Regions from separate parts of the Streptomyces sp. NPDC050535 genome, predicted to be linked through region 3. Evidence: riboswitches for the same ligand, from Rfam matches in the RefSeq annotation. Region 3 holds a riboswitch; each other region holds the start of a gene.
What was found. Region 3 has a riboswitch for S-adenosylmethionine ahead of ACIBLC_RS11455 (putative leader peptide). Riboswitches for the same ligand answer to the same signal wherever they lie in the genome.

Region 1 (5,370 bases), on a different contig from region 3:
CGTCCTCTACGCGGGCGACGACCTCGGCGACCTCCCCGCCTTCGCCGCCGTCGAGGAACTCCGCTCCGAGGGCATCCCGGGCCTCCTGGTGTGCAGCGGCAGCTCGGAGGTCGCGGAACTGGCGGCCCGGGCCGACCTCGTGGTGGACGGCCCGGCCGGAGTCGTAGAGCTGCTGCGGGCTCTGGCGGCGGAGCTCGGCCGGTGAGCCGGATCCGGGTCTCCGCCGCGGAACCGGGACGCTAGGGCCTCTTCTCCAGCTCCCGGAGCTGCTCCAGGAACCACTGCGCCGGAGGCAGCGCCGTCGCCGCGGCGGCCAGGCGTTTCGTGCGTTCGGCCCGCTCGCCGGTGCCCATCGACAACGCCTCGTGCAGCGCCCGCGCGGTGCCGACCACGTCGTAGGGGTTCACCACGATCGCGTCGTCGCCCAGCTCCTCGTACGCCCCCGCCTCCCGGGACAGCACCAGCGCGCACCCCTCGTCGGAGACGACCGGCACCTCCTTGGCGACGAGGTTCATGCCGTCCCGGATGGGGTTGACGAGGGCCACGTCGGCGAGCCGGTAGGCGGCGAGGGAGCGGGCGAAGTCGTCCTTGACGTGCAGGACGACCGGGGTCCAGCCGGGCGTGCCGTAGGCGGAGTTGATGTCGTCGGCGACCCGCTGCACCTCGGCGGTGTAGTCGCGGTACACGGCGAGGTCCTGCCGGGAGGGGTATGCGAAGGCGACGTGCACGACCCGTTCGCGCCAGGACGGCTGGTCCTCCAGGAGCTGCCGGTAGGCGTGCAGCCCGCGCACGATGTTCTTCGACAGCTCGGTGCGGTCGACCCGCACGATCGCCTTCCGGCCCTCGCCGATCTGCTCACGCAGTGTGACCATCCGTTCGGCGACATCCGCCTCGTGCGAACGCTCGCGCAGGAAGTCCGCGTCCGCGCCGAGCCCGTGCACGCCGACGCGTGTGTCACCGAGCCCGCCGGCCATCTCCTCGGCGCACGCGGTGAACGCGGACGCCCAGCGCTGGGTGAGGAAGCCGAGGCGGTCCGCGCCGAGCATGCCGCGCAGCACCTGCTCGGCGATGTCGTCGGGGAGGAGGCGGAAGTAGTCGACCGGCGCCCACGGCGTGTGCGAGAAGTGGCCGATCCGCAGGTCGGGGCGGAGTTCCCGGAGCATGCCGGGGACCAGGGTCAGGTGGTAGTCCTGTACGACCACCACGGCCCCCTGCGCCGCCTCGTCGGCCAGCGCCCGCGCGAAGGCCCGGTTGTAGGCCTCGTACGACGCCCACTGACGCCGGAACTCCGTGTCGAAGACCGGCTCCAGCGGCGTCTGGTAGAGCATGTGGTGGATGAACCACAGCACCGAGTTCGCGATGCCGTTGTAGGCGTCCGTGTGCGTCTCCGCGTCGATGTCCAGCATCCGTACGCCGTCCTCGCCGACCCCGCGCCGCACCGCCTCGCGGTCCCCGTCGCCGAGCGCCGAGCACACCCACAGGGCGCCCGCGTCCGGGCCGATCGCCGACAGGCCCGAGACCAGCCCGCCGCCGCCCCGCCTGGGGTGCAGCGAGCCGTCCTCGTGGACGTCGTAGGAGACCGGGCCGCGGTTGGACGCGACGAGGATGCGGTGGGAACCCTGCGGAGACGCGGTGGAAGACGTGGAAGCCATACGCCTCAACCTAGCCCGGCCCGGAAACGCTCAAACGTACGGACGGGGTATCGCGAGGGCGTATACGACCGCCGGATTACGCCGCTTTGCGTGCCTGGTACTCCGTGATCTCCGCCATCGGAGGCCGTTCTTCCGTATCGACGGAGTAGGTGCGCGGCTCGAAGCCGGACTCGCCCCGCTCGAACTGGGTGAGGGCCGGACGGATGAGGTGTCCGCGGGCGAGCCGGAGCTGCGCGGTGCGGTAGATCGCGGCGGACATCCGGCCCAGCGCCTGGCCGTCCTGGTGCCGGTGCTTGCGGACACCGACGTCGACCTGGGCGAGCGCGTCCAGGCCCACCAGGTGCAGGGCGTCGACGAGCATGCCCAGCTCCACGCCGTATCCGACGGGGAACGGGAGCTGTTCGAGGAGCGAGCGGCGGGCCGCGTACTCGCCGCCGAGCGGCTGGACGAATCCGGCCAGCTGCGGCCAGTGCATGTTCAGCAGGGGGCGGGCCATCAGTTCGGTGACACGGCCGCCCTGGCCGGCCGCGGTCCTGCCGGAGGTGGGTTCGCCCGGCAGGTTCAGCGGGCGGTCGTACATCGCCTTGACCAGGTCCACGCCCGGATCGGTGAGCAGCGGCCCCACGATCCCGGAGACGAAGTCCGACGAGAACTCCTTGAGGTCCGCGTCGATGAAACAGACGATGTCGCCGCTCGTCACGAGGAGTGACCGCCACAGCACCTCGCCCTTGCCGGGCACGGCCGGGATGCGGGGGAGTATTTCGTCCCTGTGAACAACCCGGGCGCCGGCCGCGGCGGCGACCTCGGAGGTGCGGTCCGTCGAGCCCGAGTCGATGACGACGATCTCGTCGACGAGAGGGACTTTCCGGGTCATCAGGTCGCGGCGGATGATGGAGACGATCTCACCGACCGTCGCCTCCTCGTTGAGCGCGGGCAGAACCACGCTCACCGTGGAGTGGGTGGATCGCTTCGCGGCTATGAGCTTCTTGAGCGGGCGGTCACTCACGGACCAGGAGCGCGTGCTCAGCCAGCGCTCGACGTCTTCCAGCACGTGCGGCTCTCCCTTGCGTTCATTGGGATGCTTGTGCCCGTCGCCGCGCCGGCAGGGGGTGTTGTCGGCATCTCGCGGTTCGGACGGCTCTCTCCACCATCCAGGCCTTCGGTTACAGTCTTGAACAACGCTGATGACCATCGCATGTCGGGGTCGGCCGGCGTACAACTGAATACCGCTCATCCAGAGGGGCAGAGGGATACGGCCCGTTGAAGCCCCGGCAACCCTCCAGCTGGTTCTTGTCACGTCGACGTGGTGAGGCTCCCGGCTCGGGAAGGTGCCAAATCCGTCTCACGGCGAAGTGCGTCGTGAGGAAGATGAGGAGAAAGGGCCTCCCCTCCATGGCTGCGCAGACAGTTGCAAGCACCACCGCGAACACCACGAGCACCGTGACCTCCCCGGATTCCGGGAACTCCGTCGATCTGGGCCCCGCCGCCGCGCTCTCCTGCCGCGAGTGCGGGCACCGCGTGCCCCTCGGTCCGGTCTTCGCCTGCGAGGAGTGTTTCGGGCCGCTGGAGATCGCCTACGACTTCTCCGCCTACGAGACCGAGGACCTCCGCAAGCGCATCGAGGCGGGCCCCGCGAACATCTGGCGTTACGCGCCGCTCCTGCCGGTCCCGGCGGACGTCGCGGAGAAGCCGAACATCAACCCCGGCTGGACCAAGCTCGTCAAGGCCGACAACCTGGCGCGCGAGCTGGGCGTCACCCCGGGCAGGCTCTTCGTCAAGGACGACTCGGGCAACCCGACGCACTCCTTCAAGGACCGCGTCGTCGCCCAGGCCATCGAGGCCGCCCGCGCCTTCGGCTTCACCACCCTCTCCTGCTCCTCCACCGGCAACCTCGCCGGCGCGGTGGGCGCCGCCGCCGCCCGCGCCGGCTTCCGCTCCTGCGTGTTCATCCCGCACGACCTGGAGCAGGGCAAGATCGTCATGGCCGCGGTGTACGGCGGGGAGCTCGTCGGTATCGAGGGCAACTACGACGACGTGAACCGCTTCTGCTCCGAGCTGATCGGCGACCCGGCCGGCGAGGGCTGGGGCTTCGTCAACGTCAACCTGCGGCCCTACTACGCGGAGGGCTCGAAGACCCTCGCGTACGAGATCTGCGAGCAGCTCGGCTGGCGGCTGCCCGACCAGCTCGTGGTCCCGATCGCCTCCGGCTCCCAGCTCACGAAGATCGACAAGGGTCTCCAGGAGCTGATCAGGCTCGGGCTCGTGGAGGACAGGCCGTACAAGATCTTCGGTGCCCAGGCCGAGGGCTGTTCGCCGGTGTCCGTGGCCTACAAGGCCGGCCACGACGTCGTACGGCCGCAGAAGCCGAACACCATCGCCAAGTCGCTGGCCATCGGCAACCCGGCCGACGGGCCCTACGTGCTCGACATCGCGCGGCGTACCGGCGGTGCCGTGGAGGACGTCAACGACGAGGAGATCGTCGAGGCGATCAAGCTCCTCGCGCAGACGGAGGGCATCTTCGCCGAGACCGCGGGTGGCGTGACGGTGGGTGTGGCGAAGAAGCTGATCGGGAACGGTCTGCTCGACCCGACCCTCACCACCGTCGTCCTCAACACCGGCGACGGCCTCAAGACCCTGGACGCGGTGGCCTCGGACACCGGGCTCACCGCGACCATCCGCCCGAACCTCGACTCCTTCCGCGAGGCCGGCCTCGCGTCATGAGCGGGGGCGCTCCGCTGGAATGCCGTATCAGGGCCGCGGGCCGACGGGGGCCGGTCGCCCCCCGCCGACCCGGCCCCGCGCCCCTGGGGCGCTGTTCCGCCGCACCTGAGCACCCGACCGGAGGTCACACCGAATGAGCGTCAACGTCCGCATCCCCACCATCCTGCGCACCTACACCGGCGGCAAGGCCGAGGTGGCCGCCGAGGGCGGCACCCTCGGCGAGGTGATCGCCGACCTGGAGCAGAACCACACCGGTATCGCCGCGCGCGTCCTGGACGACCAGGGCAAGCTGCGCCGCTTCGTCAACGTGTACGTGAACGACGACGACGTCCGCTTCGAGCAGGGTCTGGAGACGGCGACGCCGGACGGCGCGGGCGTCTCGATCATTCCGGCCGTCGCCGGCGGCTGACCGACGCCGACGCCGACGACGGCCGGCCGGCGGCCCGCGGCTGACCGTCATTCGCCGTCACGCACGGTGATTGCAGTTACCTTGGGTAATGGTAATCACCGAGAGTTCATCGAATTGCCCCCTCCGCGAGAGAAGCGGAGGGGGCAATTCTGTATGGTTGAGCGCGGTACAGTTGGGGAAGCTGCTTCGCTTTCGAGTCGGTTTCATGCCGGGCGCATATGAGTACCTGCCCGATGCCCGACAAGAAGCAGCCAATGTACCCCGCATTTTTGAGCCGTTTATGGCATTTGTGGGGCCCGACTTGCCCGGAATCTTTGTGAATTCTCCGGATATTCCCGATCGGTCGTGCTCAGAATTCTCGTCCGATTGACCTGTTGCAGAGGGCAGTTGGACGGATACATTCAGCCGCGGTCGACGCGTTCCGGCGCACACCCCCAATCCTTGGGGGGTGAGGTCTGACCCGGGCCCGCGAAGTGCGGTCCTGTGCAAGGGCCAGTAATAGGGGAGTTAGGCATGGCTCAGGGCACCGTCAAATGGTTCAACGCGGAGAAGGGGTACGGCTTCATCGCGGTCGACGGTGGTGCGGAT
Region 2 (5,370 bases), on a different contig from region 3:
GCATCCAGCCGGACAACATCAAGGACAAGCGGGAACTCGAGTGGTCGCACGAGGGCATCGTGGCCTACTCGAAGATCTGCACCCACGTCGGCTGTCCGATCTCCCTGTACGAGCAGCAGACGCACCACGTCCTCTGCCCGTGCCACCAGTCCACCTTCGACCTCGCCGACGGGGCCCGAGTGATCTTCGGCCCGGCGGGTCACGCCCTGCCTCAGCTGCGCATCGGTGTGAACGCTGAGGGCTACCTCGAGGCGCTCGGCGACTTCGACGAGCCCGTCGGTCCTGCTTTCTGGGAGCGCGGATGAGTACTGCTGCTGCGAACACCTCCGACCCGGTCGACGCGAACTCGCGGAAGAAGGCACCCGCGGGCGAGCGGGTCGCCGACTGGGCCGACGGCCGGCTGGGCATCTACGGCCTGGCCAAGACCAACATGCGCAAGATCTTCCCGGACCACTGGTCCTTCATGCTGGGCGAGGTCTGCCTCTACAGCTTCATCATCATCATCCTCACGGGTGTGTACCTGACGCTGTTCTTCCACCCGTCGATGAACGAGGTGGAATACCACGGCAGCTACATCCCGCTGCAGGGCCAGCTGATGTCCGAGGCCTTCAACTCGACCATGCACATCTCCTTCGATGTGCGCGGTGGCCTGCTGATCCGGCAGATCCACCACTGGGCCGCGCTGATCTTCCTCGCGGGCATGTTCGTGCACATGATGCGCGTGTTCTTCACGGGTGCGTTCCGCAAGCCCCGCGAGGTCAACTGGCTCTTCGGTTTCCTGCTGTTCGTCCTGGGCATGTTCACCGGCTTCACCGGCTACTCGCTCCCTGACGACCTGCTCTCCGGAACCGGTGTCCGCTTCATGGAGGGCGCGATCCTGTCCGTGCCGATCGTGGGCACGTACCTCTCGTTCTTCCTCTTCGGCGGCGAGTTCCCGGGCGGCGACTTCGTGGCCCGCTTCTACTCGATCCACATCCTGCTGCTGCCGGGCATCATGCTCGGCCTGGTGGTCGGCCACCTGATCCTGGTCTTCTACCACAAGCACACGCAGTTCGCGGGCCCCGGAAAGACGAACAAGAACGTCGTCGGAATGCCGCTCCTTCCGGTCTACACCGCGAAGGCCGGCGGCTTCTTCTTCCTGGTCTTCGGTGTCATCACGATCATCGCGGGCATCGCCTCGATCAACCCGATCTGGACGATGGGCCCCTACCGGCCTGACCAGGTGTCCACCGGCGCCCAGCCCGACTGGTACATGGGCTTCTCCGAGGGCCTGATCCGTGTCATGCCGGGCTGGGAGATCAACCTGTGGGGTCACACGCTCGTCCTGGGTGTGTTCGTCCCGCTGATCATCTTCCCGCTGGTCCTGGTCGCGATCGCGGTCTACCCGTTCATCGAGTCCTGGGTCACCGGCGACAAGCGCGAGCACCACATCCTGGACCGCCCGCGCAACGTCCCGACCCGTACGGCCTTCGGTGTCGCGTGGATCACCTGGTACATGGTCCTGCTCATCGGTGGTGGAAACGACCTCTGGGCCACGCACTTCCACCTGTCGATCAACACGATCACCTGGTTCGTACGGATCGCGTTCTTCGTGGCGCCGGTTCTCGCGTTCATCGCCACCAAGCGGATCTGCCTCGGCCTTCAGCGCCGGGACCGGGACAAGGTGCTGCACGGCCGCGAGTCGGGCATCATCAAGCGCCTGCCGCACGGTGAGTTCATCGAGATCCACGAGCCGCTCAGCCAGGAGTCGCTGCACACGCTCACCGCGCACGAGCAGTACAAGCCGGCCGAGATCGGTCCGCCGGTCGACGAGAACGGTGTCGAGCGCAAGGTGAAGGGTGCGCAGAAGCTGCGCGCCAAGCTCAGCAAGGGCTACTACGGGGAGGACAACCAGATCCCCAAGCCCACCGTCGAGGAGTACAAGGAGATCACGAGCGGCCACGGCCACCACTGATCACCCGCACGATCCTCGCTGATCGCCACGGCTCGAGCCCCGTCCATTGCATGGACGGGGCTCTTTGCCGTCTCCCGGGCTGGATAGGGTGGACTCACCCCTACGTGCCCGGGGTGAGTCCACCCGCGCACCTCTCTGAGAACCCAGGAGCGACCATGAGCGCTGTGAACCCCGCTGGAGGCGACACCGCGGCGGACCGTTCCTGGCCCAGGTTGCTGAACGGCCTGCTCGACGGCCGTGACCTGAGTGCGGACGACACCGCCTGGGCGATGAACCTGATGATGCGCGGTGAGGCGACCGACGCGCAGATCGCCGGGTTCGCGGTGGCGCTGCGGGCCAAGGGAGAGACCGTCGAGGAGATCACCGGGCTCGTACGGATGATGTACGAGCACGCCAACGTGATCGAGGTGCCCGGGCGGACCGTCGACATCGTCGGTACGGGCGGCGACGGGGCCAAGACCGTCAACATCTCCACCATGTCGGCGATCGTCATCGCCGGGACGGGCGCGAAGGTCGTCAAGCACGGCAATCGGGCGGCTTCCTCCGCCTCCGGCGCGTCCGACGTCCTCCAGAAGCTCGGGGTCAATCTGGAGCTGACGACGAAACGGGTGGCCGAGGTGGCCGAGGAGGCCGGGATCACCTTCTGCTTCGCGGTGAAGTTCCACCCGGCGCTGCGTCATGTGGGCGCCGCGCGCGGGCAGTTGGGCATCCGGACGGTCTTCAACGCGCTCGGTCCGTTGACGAATCCCGCCCGGGTCAAAGCGCAGGCGGTCGGGGTCGCCGACCCCCGCATGGCGCCGATCGTCGCGGGCGTCTTCGCCGAGCGGGGCAACTCCTCGCTGGTCTTCCGCGGCGACGACGGCCTCGACGAGCTGACGATCACCTCCACCTCCCGGGTGTGGGTCGTACGGGACGGAAAGGTCACGGAGGAGTCCTTCGACCCCCGGGACGCCGGTATCGACCTGGCCCCGATCGAGGCGCTGCGGGGCGCGGACTCCGCGTACAACGCGGACGTGGCCCGGCGGCTCCTCGACGGTGAGACGGGGCCCGTACGGGACGCCGTGCTGCTGAACTCGGCGGCGGCCCTGGTGGCCCTCTCGCCGGGCGAGGGACCGCTCGCCGAGCAGATCCGCGCCGGGATGGCGAAGGCCGCGGAGGCCATCGACTCGGGGGCGGCCAAGCGGTCGCTCGAGCGATGGGTGGCGGCGACCAACGCGTAGCGCGGGGCCGTTGGTGTGAAGAGGAGGGGCCGGGCCGACCAGGTCCGGCCCCGTTCGTGTTCCGGGATCCGGACACGGGTTGCGCCGTCGCGATGACGTCGCGTAGGTTTTTCGGCAGGTCATGAGTGACAGTCATGAGGCCCCGGCCGACTGTCCGGCAACCCTCCGTCCGTGGCGGGGTGCCCCGGGTGAAGACCAGGCCGTAGGCAGCGAGGTCTGCGGCAAGCGCGGACCCCTCGCACTCTTCTGAGTGGTTTACAGCCCAGGGGTCCTGGTGTTCGAGGGAGCCTTCTGTGAGCAAGCGAATGCGATAGGGCGTAGAGCCCCTTTTCCGCGTACCCCTTTCGCCTTTTCCCGCGCTGAGCCCCGCCCTGGTTGCGGACCGGTCTCGCGCGCCGCCCCCGCGTCTCACAGGAGTTCGCCATGTCTGTCTCCACCGTTGCCACCGGCCAGGCCGTTTGTTCCCCTCTGTCCGTTCTGGGAGGGGATGTCGCCGTCCCGCTCGTCACCGGTGGCGAGGTCACCTACGCCGCTCTCGACTATGCCGCCAGCGCCCCGGCCCTCCAGCGGGTCTGGGACGACGTGGCGGCGTACGCCCCGTACTACGGGAGCGTGCACCGTGGCGCCGGGTACCTGTCCCAGCTCTCCACCGACCTCTTCGAGAACTCCCGCGAGACCGTCGCCGAGTTCCTGGACTGCCGGGACGACGACCAGGTCGTGTTCACCCGGTCGACCACCGACTCGCTCAACCTGCTGGCCGCCGCCCTTCCGGCCGACTGCCAGGTCTTCGTCTTCGAGACCGAGCACCACGCCTCGCTGCTGCCCTGGCGGGACGCGCGGGTGACGTACCTGAACGCCCCCCGTACGCCTGACGAGGCCGTCGCGACGCTGGAGCGGGCGCTCGCCGAGCGCGACCCCCGCGGCCCGGCCCTCGTCTGCGTGACGGGCGCCTCGAACGTCACCGGCGAGCTGTGGCCGGTGCGAGAGCTGGCCGCCGCCGCGCACGCGCACGGTGCGCGCATCGTTCTCGACGCCGCGCAGCTCGTCCCGCACCAGCCGGTGTCGGTGCGCGACCTCGACGTCGACTGGGTGGCCTTCTCCGGGCACAAGCTGTACGCCCCCTTCGGCTCCGGTGTCCTCGCGGGCCGCTCCGACTGGCTCCGCACGGCCGAGCCGTACCTGGCCGGCGGGGGAGCGAGCCGTAAGGTCACCCGGCGGGTGGACGGCGGCGTGGACGTGGAGTGGCACGACAGCGCCGCCCGGCACGAGGCCGGCTCGCCGAACGTGATCGGTGTCTACTCCATCGCCTCGGCCTGCAAGGCCCTCACCGACGAGGGCTTCGACAAGCTCGTCGCCCGCGAACGGCACCTGATCCACACGGTTCGCGCGGGTCTCGCCGAGGTCCCGGAGGTCCGGGTCCTCTCCCTCTTCGGCGACGACGCCCCGCGGGTCGGCGTCATCTCCTTCGTCGTCGAGGGCTGGAACAGCTCGCACTTCGCGGCCGCGCTCTCCGCCGAGTACGGCATCGGGGTGCGCGACGGCCTGTTCTGCGCCCACCCGCTGGTGCGCACCCTGCTCGGCAGCGACCCGGAGACCCAGGGGGAGTGCGGCGCCCCCGAGGCCGCGCCCGGCGAGAAGTCCCTCAACGCCATCCGGGTCAGCTTCGGCGCGGGTACGCCGGACGAGCACGTCGAGCGGTTCGTGGGCGCGGTGAAGGAGCTCGTCCGGGACGGTGCGCAGTGGAACTACCGTACGGAGGGCGGGCGTTGCGTCCCCGCCGTGTGACGGCCCGACCGCACGGCCGTGACCGGGGCGTGGCCCGCCCGTGACCGGGCGCGGCCGTCAGCCGTCCAGGCCGATCGCGAACGCCGCCTCCAGGTCGTGCTGGGAGTAGGTGCGGAAGGCGACGTGCGTGTCCGTGCCCTCGACGCCCGGGATCTTGCTGATGCTGCCGGGGATGACGTCCGCCAGGTCGTCGTGGGCCTTCACCCGGACCATCGCGATCAGGTCGTAGGTGCCGGTGACCGAGAAGACCTCGCTGACGCTTTCCAGGGCGGCGATCGACTCCGCGATCTCGGGGATCCGGTCCACGCTGGTCTTGATGAGAACGATCGCGGTGATCACGGCTGGTTTTCTCCCTCGGGGGCCGCTGCTGGGGCTTTCACTCTAGTCGTCCGGCCGAAACGCACCCACGCG
Region 3 (5,370 bases):
CCGATCCCGAAGGCGGTCTCCGGGGTACCGCCCTGTTCCGACCGTTGCCCGGCGCGCCGCAGCCGTACCGTCTCCGCGTCGCTCCGTGGACCTGGCGCGGGCTCGCCTCCCCTGAGCACGGACTCCAGCAGGTCCACGGCCACGAAGTCGGCCAGCCCGGGCACGGCGACATCGGCCAGCTCCTGCGCGGTCTGCATGACGTCCAGGCTGCGGCCGATGTGCTCGCCGGCCCGGTCGAGCAGGGCGAGCCGCCGACGGGCGCGGTAGGACTCGCCGATGTCGACGACCGTGTAGTACACGCCGATCGGGTGGCCCTGGTCGTCCTCCAGGCGGATGAACGACATGGCGTGGGACGTCTCGCGGTGGGGCGCGGAGCGCAGGCGGCCCACGTGCTCGTACGCGACCACCGGCTCGCCGCTCTCCAGCACCTGACGCATCTGTGCCTCGATCAGCTCGGTGTCGAGGCCCGGCTGCACATCGGCGAGTCTCCGTCCCAGGCGTTGGGTGGACCGGCCGCCGCCGAACTGCTCCAGCGCGGCGTTCGACCACACGTACCGCAGATCCGTGTCCAGGATCGCCATGCCCACCGGGGAACGCGAGGTGATCCGCTCCAGCACCGAGCGGCTCATGTCCCAGCCCGGCCCGTCGGCCAGCTCGGCGAGCAGCACCACCCAGCGTGCCGGGCCGCCGTCCGCCCGCAGGGGGACGACCCGCACCATCAGCTTCAGGGGGTGCCCGTCCCGGTGCAGCGCGGTGAGCAGGCCGGCCCAGCCGCCGTCACCACGGCACCGCTCGGCCAGCTCCGGGACCCGTGCCGCGTCCTCGGCGATCAGCAGGTCGGCGGCGGGCCGTCCGAGCACCTCTCCCGGGGTGTACCCCAGCAGCCGTTCGGCGTCCGCGGTCCAGCTGGTCACCGCCCTACGGGCATCGAGCAGTAGTGGCACGGCGTCAGCCATGTCGAAGCGCTGCCGGGCCGCTGCGTCCCGTTCCTTGCTCGCACCCACCGCGACCCTCTCCGCTCTCCGAAGGTGGTCCTACCCCCTCGCACCCATTCTTCACGTTGTATGACTGTCGCGCGGGCTTTAGTGAGACGCACGGTGGGTCGGGCGTGACTTTCGTAGGGCTTTCGGCGAATTCACGGACTCTCCATTGGTGACTCTCCGTGTTCGTTCGCCGCATGTCCGCCGCTTGTCGTCCGGCGGGGCTACAGGCGCCCCCGGCGGAGCTTCAGGCGAGGTAAGGCCATCGGCTGAACTCCCGTGCCGCTGCCTCCGTATCTCTCCACGGGAATGGCGGGAGACCGCGCGCACGGAAGGAGAGCAGTGTGTCGACACCGCCCGAACGCGAGCAACCTGCGCGCCGCCCGGCGCTGGAACCCACGTATGTCCAGCGCCGCCGCCGAACCGAGGCCCTCGCTGAACTGCTGAGGGAGTTCCGCGAGGATCAGCAGAGCGCGGACTCGCACGAAAGCTATGAGTCGATCAGATTGACGCCGACGCGGGAGACCGAGACGGAGGAGTTGCCGCCCGTCCTGGCCGGCGAGGACTACACCGCCGGCGGGGCGCCGAAGGCCGTGGCACCACCGGCGCGTGCCCCACGCAAGGAGCGCGCGCACTCCACGGGACGACGCCAGGCCACGGTCGTCGTCGCGGTGGCGGCGGCCGCGCTGGCCGGATTCGCCCTGGCGCTGCTGCTCCCGGGCGACGACGACGGCGACGGCGACGACGGACCGCCGTCCGCCGCCGTCCCGTCCGCCACGGCACCCGTCGCCCAGGCCCCCTCCCGCGCCGCCGACCCGGACGGCGAAGGAACCCTCCGGGAGGGCGACAGCGGCCCCGACGTGACGGACCTCCAGCAACGGCTCCTCGACATCCCGGACGTCTACGAGAGCGGTGGCACGAGCGGCACCTACGACCCGACACTCACCGCCGCGGTGGCCCGCTTCCAGCTCTGGTACGGGATCCGGGGCGACGAGACGGGCGTCTACGGCAACGACACCCGGGCTGCCCTGGAATCCCGCACGTGAGGGTTTCCGGCCCTCGGCCGGTCACAGGTTCCGGTGGAACGCCGGGTGGGCGTCGAGGCGTCGTACGTAGTCCTGGAGGAGCGCGTACGCGGACAGGTCCTCGGTCGCCTCGAGCTGGACGAGGGCGACCCAGAGGTCCACATCCGCGGCGGTCAGTTCCTTGCCCAACACGTAGGGACCGGAGGCGAGTTGGCGGTTCAGTAGATCAAGTGCCGCAGACCGCCGCGCCGGTGGCGTGGTCGGTGTCACCTCGCGGTCGAGGAGGTCACGCAGGGCGTCCGTGTCCGCGGCCGGTTCCGACGGGCGGAGCGGGGAGTGGCAGGATCCGGCGCGCTCGGTGAGGAGGTCACCGAGGTCGCGCAGAATGTCGGGCGTGTGGTTGCTGACGACGCGTCCGCTCCACCGGTCGCACAGCGCGGGCGCGGTCAGCGGACCGTCGTAGTGGTGCCAGGTGGCCTCGTACACCCTGCGCAGTGCGGCGAACGCGGCAGGGGTGTCGCCGGGGAGCGCCAGCAGCGTGGTGGCGACCGAGTCCCTGAGACCCAGCAGGCCGAGAGTGATCGAGACACGCAGCGAGAGGGGACAGCGCGTCGACAGATACAGCTCGTAGCGGTGCGGCGCCGGATAGAAGCCACCGGCGAGACCGACTCCGATGCGGCTGCGGAAGCGGTGCGGGCGTGCGGACGGCGCGGCGGTGATCCGGGGGTGGGGGATCGCGTCAAGTGAGCCGGGAACGCACGAAGTCGGGGTACAGGAGGTACCGGTGTTTGAGGCGTGCGAGATTGTCTCGGACATGACTCTCCATGGGGCGAGGAGGCCACGGCCACCTTGTGGGCACCGCGGCGGAACGGAGTGACTGCGCTACGTACCGGTCCGGATCACTCGGATCAGTAGGCGCTGGAGACACGCAACAGATCGATGTGCAGGCGCCTCGTCAAACCGCTCTTGGTCATTCCCACCGGTTCCACACTCGGGGCTCGCGAGACGCGAGACCACGCTTGTCCCGCCGCACCGGCGGAACCCGGTCGTCACCCGGGGCACCCCGTCGCGGTGGAAGGGTTGCCTGCCAGCAAGCCGGGGCCGATGACCTCACGGACAGGGAGAACCTGCCCGAAGGGCGCTGACAATCGTGACCGTCCCCGACAGTGTCGGCGCGCTCCGTGAGGCCGTCAAGAAGGCCTCCGCCGCAGTCTCATCAGGTGGTCACCCGGTCTGTCTCCGGCCGGACATGTGAGGTGGAACGGGCCGGACACCGATGCGGAACAGGCCGGACACGCGATGCGGAACAGGCCTGTCTCCGGCCGGAGATGTCACGCGGAACAGATCGTGCGGCCCGGTGGTTGTCGCTGTCGAGGACACGCGGCGATGTGAGAACGGGCATGATCTCCGGGCATTGCGCACCGCTGTGGCCTCCCGTAACGTCCACAGCAGGTTATGAGCGTCAGCGTCAAGCCCTGGCTTGCTGACCGGCAACCCTCCTCCGCGGCGGGGTGCTCCAGGTGACGACCAGGTGGCACCCGACCGGGTTCCGCAAGCGCGATGCCGACGCGGCCCCAGGGCCCGCCGAGCCGGAAGGGCGGAGGTGACCGACGTGCAGGCCGTGCTTCTCCTCCGTGTCATGGTTCTCGCCCCGCGCCGTCGCGTGCACCTGTACACCCGGCCGCACATCGACCTCCAGCGCGTGGCCGGCGCGCTCTGTCGTCCCTGACCCGTCACCCAGCCGCCGCACCTCCGCACCGGGGCCCGGCGATCTCGTACGGTCGATCAGGAAGGCACCTTTTCCGTGTCCTCGTCACCTTTGTTGCCCTCGTCCCCCTCTCCTTCATCCGCCGAACTGCACCTGGCCGTCGCCCTCGACGGCGCGGGCTGGCATCCGGCCGCCTGGCGCGAGCCCGTGGCCCGTCCCGACGACCTGTTCACCGCCTCGTACTGGACCGACCTGATCACCGAGGCCGAGCGCGGTCTGCTCGACTTCGTGACCATCGAGGACGGACTCGGCCCCCAGTCCGCACGCCTCAGCGAGCCGGACGCACGCACCGACCAGGTACGCGGCCGGCTCGACGCCGTTCTCATCGCCGCCCGCGTAGCGCCGTTGACCAGCCACATCGGGCTGGTGCCGACCGTGGTCACCACCCACACGGAGCCCTTCCACACCTCCAAGGCCATCGCCACCCTCGACTACGTGAGCACCGGCCGGGCGGGGCTGCGCGTACAGGCGTCGGCACGGCAGAACGAGGCCGCGCACTTCGGACGCCGTTCGTTCCCGAAACTCCACGTCGAGGACCTGGAGACCCCCGCGCTACGGGAGTTGATCGTCGACCTCTTCGACGAAACCGCCGACTACGTCGAGGCGGTACGCCGGCTGTGGGACAGCTGGGAGGACGACGCGGAGATCCGGGACGTCACCACCGGCCGCTTCGTCGACCGCGACAAACTGCACTACATCGACTTCGAGGGCAAGCACTTCAGCGTCAAGGGCCCCTCGATCACGCCCCGTCCGCCACAGGGGCAACCCCTGGTCACCGCACTGGCCCACGAGTCCGGGACAGGCGCGCCGTTCCGGCTCCTCGGCCGCAGCGCCGACATCGGATACGTGACTCCGCACGACGCCGGGCAGGCACGCGCCGTCATCACCGCCGTCCGCGCCGAACAGGCGGCTGCCGGACGCGCCGAGGAGCCGTTGCACCTCTTCGGGGACCTGGTGGTGTTCCTCGACAACGACCCCGCCGCCGCGGCAGCCCGCCGGGAGCGCCTCGACACCCTCGCCGGCTACCCGTACACGAGCGACGCGCGGGTGTTCACCGGCACTCCCGTACAACTGGCCGATCTGCTGCAGGAGTTGCAGCAGACCGGGCTGACCGGCTTCCGGCTGCGCCCCGCCGTCGCCGGCCACGACCTGCCGGCGATCACCCGGGGCCTGGTCCCCGAACTCCAACGCCGCGACGCCTTCCGGCACTCCTACGAGGCCGACACCCTGCGCGGGCTGCTCGGACTCGCCCGCCCCGCCAACCGCTACGCCGCCCACGTCTGAGCCGGAGGGACCCCACTCATGAGCAGGTCGACCGACAAGCCGCTCAAGCAGATCCACCTCGCGGCGCACTTCCCGGGCGTCAACAACACCACCGTGTGGAGCGACCCCGAAGCCGGCAGCCACATCGAGTTCAGCTCTTTCGCACACTTCGCGCGGACCGCCGAACGCGCCAAGTTCGACTTCCTGTTCCTCGCCGAAGGCCTCCGCCTGCGCGAACAGGGCGGCAAGATATACGACTTGGACGTGGTCGGACGCCCCGACACCTTCACCGTCCTCACCGCGCTCGCCGCCGTCACCGAGCACCTGGGCCTGA

Region 1: it holds a riboswitch for S-adenosylmethionine, as region 3 does, so the genes downstream of both, thrC (threonine synthase) here and ACIBLC_RS11455 (putative leader peptide) in region 3, are expected to answer to the same signal.
Region 2: it holds a riboswitch for S-adenosylmethionine, as region 3 does, so the genes downstream of both, ACIBLC_RS20945 (aminotransferase class V-fold PLP-dependent enzyme) here and ACIBLC_RS11455 (putative leader peptide) in region 3, are expected to answer to the same signal.

Annotation. Positions count from the first base shown of each region.
Region 1 is NZ_JBITHE010000012.1:140,094-145,463, reverse strand. It holds gene otsB (trehalose-phosphatase) at 1-205, shown strand, start outside; gene ACIBLC_RS25805 (trehalose-6-phosphate synthase) at 240-1,652, opposite strand; gene ACIBLC_RS25800 (glucosyl-3-phosphoglycerate synthase) at 1,729-2,703, opposite strand; SAM riboswitch class I at 2,880-3,027, shown strand; gene thrC (threonine synthase) at 3,045-4,373, shown strand; gene ACIBLC_RS25790 (MoaD/ThiS family protein) at 4,507-4,782, shown strand; gene ACIBLC_RS25785 (cold-shock protein) at 5,296-5,370, shown strand, end outside.
Region 2 is NZ_JBITHE010000009.1:16,572-21,941, forward strand. It holds gene ACIBLC_RS20930 (Rieske 2Fe-2S domain-containing protein) at 1-305, shown strand, start outside; gene ACIBLC_RS20935 (cytochrome bc complex cytochrome b subunit) at 302-1,954, shown strand; gene trpD (anthranilate phosphoribosyltransferase) at 2,110-3,174, shown strand; SAM riboswitch class IV at 3,292-3,408, shown strand; gene ACIBLC_RS20945 (aminotransferase class V-fold PLP-dependent enzyme) at 3,598-4,959, shown strand; gene ACIBLC_RS20950 (Lrp/AsnC family transcriptional regulator) at 5,017-5,298, opposite strand; gene ACIBLC_RS20955 (rhomboid family intramembrane serine protease) at 5,295-5,370, opposite strand, start outside.
Region 3 is NZ_JBITHE010000004.1:148,699-154,068, reverse strand. It holds gene ACIBLC_RS11470 (SpoIIE family protein phosphatase) at 1-1,004, opposite strand, end outside; gene ACIBLC_RS11465 (peptidoglycan-binding protein) at 1,325-2,026, shown strand; gene ACIBLC_RS11460 (glutathione S-transferase family protein) at 2,048-2,821, opposite strand; gene ACIBLC_RS11455 (putative leader peptide) at 2,914-2,979, opposite strand; SAM riboswitch class IV at 3,016-3,161, opposite strand; SAM riboswitch class IV at 3,457-3,569, shown strand; gene ACIBLC_RS11450 (putative leader peptide) at 3,609-3,734, shown strand; gene ACIBLC_RS11445 (LLM class flavin-dependent oxidoreductase) at 3,810-5,057, shown strand; gene ACIBLC_RS11440 (NtaA/DmoA family FMN-dependent monooxygenase) at 5,076-5,370, shown strand, end outside.